DNA from 2 places in the Neobacillus sp. 204 genome. Region 1 is predicted to be linked to the other one. Evidence: riboswitches for the same ligand, from Rfam matches in the RefSeq annotation. Region 1 holds a riboswitch; the other holds the start of a gene.
The links. Region 1 has a riboswitch for cobalamin ahead of metE (5-methyltetrahydropteroyltriglutamate--homocysteine S-methyltransferase). Riboswitches for the same ligand answer to the same signal wherever they lie in the genome.

Region 1 (2,207 bases):
CTCTCCGTGGACGAGGACATCAAGCCCAATTACTTCTTGAATCCCTATCCATGTTTTAATCTGTTCTTGAACAAACTGATCATATACTTCTGTCGTCCACTCGCCCCTTCTCCATTTTCTTCGGGCTTGACGGATTTCTATCGTTTGCGGAAAACTTCCAATCGTAGTTGTCGGAAGGAAAGGAAGCTCCAACACTTGTTGGTCCTCGCGGCGCTTATCAAATGATGATGGCCGCTTCGCAACCTGTGATAGACTGCTAGCTACTGACTCTTGAACCTCGAGTCGATTTCTCGCCGGAGACTGAGCCAAATCATTTCGTGCGGTTTCACTTTGATTAAACTCCTTCATAACCTCTGTTTCACCATGAAGGGCCCTTTTTACCAGAGATTGAATTTCATCTAATTTTTCATCAGCAAAAGCCAATGCGTCCTTAATAAGTGGATGAAGATTCGTTTCTTGACTGAGGGTAACTGGTACATGAAGCAAACTGGAAGATGGCTGCAGCCACAACCGCTCTTTTGGAACAGTTCCTGTAATGATTTCGACGAGTTTCGCTTTATCCGTCAACTGGGAACGCCAAATATTCCTCCCATCGATTAACCCCACGCCAAGGATCTTATCCTTCGGAAATCCATACGTTGCCAGGGATTGTAGATTCCCTTCCAAACCATGGACAAAATCCAAACCAACCCCGGCAACTGGAAGATTGATCACTTCAGAATAATATTCTACCGAATCAAAATACGTTTGCAGCATGATTTTCAACTCAGGAGCAGCTTCTTGCAGTTGTTTGTAAATGTAAGAGACAGTTTTCATTTCGTCAGCTGTTATGGATGTAACGAGAGTCGGTTCATCCAGTTGAACCCATTCTACCCCTTCTTCCGCAAGCTCCTGTAAAATTTGCGCGTATAAGGGAACAATCTGCAAAATAAGTGCTGGTAATTGTTTTTGTTCATATCCCTTCGAAAGCTTTAGAAATGTATAAGGTCCCACAATGACTGGCTTTCCGTTAATGCCTAGTTTTTCCTTCGCCTCACGATAGGCAAGCAGGGGTTTGTTTTCGGTTACGGTTGGTTTGATCCCCGTGAGTTCTGGAACTATATAATGATAATTCGTGTTAAACCATTTCGTCATTTCTGATGCGACCGCTGTCTGGCTGCCTCGAGCCATTGCAAAATAAGTGGAGAGCGGCACTTTTCCTCCCTCATATTCATACCTTTTTGGTACGAAACCAAACATAACGGCCGTATCAAGGATATGATCATAAAGGGTAAAATCACCTACAGGAATATAATCAATTCCTTTATCCTTTTGCTTTTGTAAGTGCTGAAGGCGAATCTGTTCCATCTGAAGAAGAAAGTCTTCCTCTTCTACCTTTCCTGCCCAAAACGCTTCTAAAGTCTTCTTCCATTCACGATTTTCCCCAATGCGTGGATATCCAAGATTACTGCTTTTCATCTCATTACCTCCCGATTTTTTAAAATAAAAAAAGGCATCTCTAACGATCGAAAAGAAAGTTAGAGATGCCTAATATATAGTGGGACATACGTCACCCGTCTTATAATTAGCAAGCCATCTAACACCTCCCTATCTCCCGTAGGTCTTCAGTGTGGTCGAAACAGGCAGGTCTCCTGACTTAAGGGTCATCACCAGCACAAACCTTCCCGATCATATCGATCAGTGGCGTTAAACATTGCGCTGATTATCCTTTTACAGTGGCGGGACCGTGTCGGATTTGCACCGAGCTTCCCTTTTCATCCTTGAGCATTGCTTCAAGGAACCTGTTCGCACGTATTCAATTAAATGGAAAGCATGAACTATGAGTCAGGCTTTCCGATACCATCTATTTGATAGTATTCTGTAAGCATAATACAAAATGGTGTAAAATTCTATCAATTTCGTAAATTAGTAAAAAAAACTGCCTTTATACAGTAAAGCGATAATAATAATAGATCAATTTCTTGCTAATCGATAATCTGAAGGGCTAAACTGCATATACTTCTTAAACATGCGGCTAAAATAATTGGCATCATGGAATCCTATTCTGGCAGCAATCTCACTTATTGGTAAATCGGTCATTTCTAAATACGACAAGGACATGTCAATTCTCATTCGGTTTAAATAATCAATTAAACTAATTCCTACTTCTTTTGTAAACAAATGACTAAAATGATGCCGGCTCAAGCAGCAATATTGTGCTATTTCAT
Region 2 (2,207 bases), on a different contig from region 1:
GAATCTCCACCTTTTCAGCCATCTTGGCCACTTCATATTTTTTATCAGCATTAAAAATAAAGGCAGTTAAGAAATAAATCCCCAGGCAAAGACTTGCGAGGAAAAGTAGTCCTTTGATCTTTCTTTCTGTACCATTGGAAAGAACGGCTCCAGCAGCGGAAACAATAATTGCTAACGGCCATAATGAGGTGAAATTTCTATCAAAATTACTGAAATAATAGAATGAAAACACAGCTAGCATGAGAAGCACAACAACAGCAATGGAGACACCGATATTTAGTTTTTTTCCTTCCTTTTTACTTGCTTGATCATGTTTAAAAATAGGTATTAGAATAAGTGCCGCAGCAATCCCGATAATCAACGTAAATAGAAATATGTTCCCCATATAAATGCCCCTTTTCAACTTGATCTTTCTTCATTTACGGATATGAACCCAGATAAGTTTCATTTTTATATAATAATAGACTTGAAATATTTTATTTACTATACTATTATTTAATTTAATTGATTCACTATATATTGTTTCGAATGATAATTATAAAACTATATATTGTGTTAGCCTTAAGAGATGATGCCATTGTGGCTTAAAAGGGAATCTGGTGTAAATCCAGAACTGCCCCCGCAACTGTAAATGCTGACGAAATGAACAAACCACTGTATAAAACTGTCTAATTGATTAGGTACTTATATGGGAAGGGTTCAAAGTAGGAAGAAGTATTAGTCAGGAGACCTGTCTTTCTTAAGTTGTTTCAACTTCTTCGGGGATTGAGAAGATGAACGATGGCGACAAAAGGGATTTGATTTTTTTCCATTTGTATAGTTATCGTTTCATCCGCTCAATTACCGTTGAGCGGATTTTTTTATTATAGGGGGAATTGAAATGATGACTAAGGAACTACAATCCGAACTTCATTATGTTTTAGAAGCTATTGAACAAGTTACAGGACAATATCAAATTAACACAACAGAACTAAAAAACCGAATAAGCGAACTGAATGTAACAGAGTTAGAAGCAAACCAGCAAGCATTACTTTATGCAGTGAACCAAATTGCTATGGACCAACCGGATTGGACATTTATTGCTGCCCGCTTTTATTTAAATGAATTATATGGGAAATCTGCAAAAAGCCGCGGATATGACCGTTCTTTAAAATATGGTGACTTTTATAAATTATTAAAAGTATTAACCGATATCGGGATTTATTCTAATGATCTATTAAACTTATATAGTAAAGATGAAATCGATGAATTAGCAAAAGAGATTGATCCAGATAAAGATTTTTTATTTAATTACATAGGTTTATTTTTACTGGCGGATCGTTATCTTGCTCAAGATCATAACCGAAATGTATATGAACTCCCGCAGGAACGGTTCATGATTATTGCCATGACTCTTATGAAGTATGAAAAGCAGCCGATCCGCCTCCAACTTGTGAAGGAAGCTTATTGGGCATTAAGTAATTTATATATGACGGTGGCAACCCCGACTTTAGCGAATGCAGGGAAAAGCTTTGGGCAGCTTTCCTCCTGCTTTATTGATACAGTTGATGATTCCCTTGATAGCATCTATTTAAATAATTGGGATATTGCTCGGTTAAGTAAGGATGGCGGAGGGATTGGGATCTATTATGGTAAAGTTCGTGCACTTGGTTCCGATATTAAGAAATTCAAAGGAAACTCTTCAGGTGTGGTGCCGTGGATAAAATTGGTGAATGATACAGCTGTCAGTGTCGATCAGTTAGGACAACGCCAAGGTGCCATTGCGGTGTACCTAGATTTGTTCCATAGAGATATTATGAACGGGTTTCTCGATTTGAAAACAAATAATGGAGATGAACGCCGTAAAGCCCATGATATTTTCACAGGTGTCTCTATACCCGATCTTTTTATGAAAAAATTGGAAGAGAGAGATGAGCAGGGAAGAAGTATTGGACAGTGGCATACATTTTGTCCCCATCAAGTAAAACAAATGATGGGTTGGAAGGATGAACATGGTAACCATTTAGGACTTGAGGATTTTTATGATGAAACGGATGTTAAATATTTTTCTGAGAAATATGAAGAAGCCATTAAAAACCCGCTTCTACCTCGTAAAACCTACCGAGCAATGGATATTATGACACGGATCATGGTGGCTCAATTAGAAACAGGCACGCCATATATGTTCTATCGTGATGAAGTCAACAGGCAAAATCCAAATAAGCATG

Region 2: another riboswitch for cobalamin. It lies ahead of ACJ004_RS06640 (ribonucleoside-diphosphate reductase subunit alpha); the one in region 1 lies ahead of metE (5-methyltetrahydropteroyltriglutamate--homocysteine S-methyltransferase).

Annotation. Positions count from the first base shown of each region.
Region 1 covers NZ_JBJORY010000007.1:126,112-128,318, forward strand. Annotated here, with positions in the region: gene metE (5-methyltetrahydropteroyltriglutamate--homocysteine S-methyltransferase) at 1-1,458, opposite strand, end outside; cobalamin riboswitch at 1,605-1,800, opposite strand; gene ACJ004_RS15880 (helix-turn-helix domain-containing protein) at 1,954-2,207, opposite strand, start outside.
Region 2 covers NZ_JBJORY010000002.1:519,194-521,400, reverse strand. Annotated here, with positions in the region: gene ACJ004_RS06645 (hypothetical protein) at 1-385, opposite strand, end outside; cobalamin riboswitch at 553-751, shown strand; gene ACJ004_RS06640 (ribonucleoside-diphosphate reductase subunit alpha) at 881-2,207, shown strand, end outside.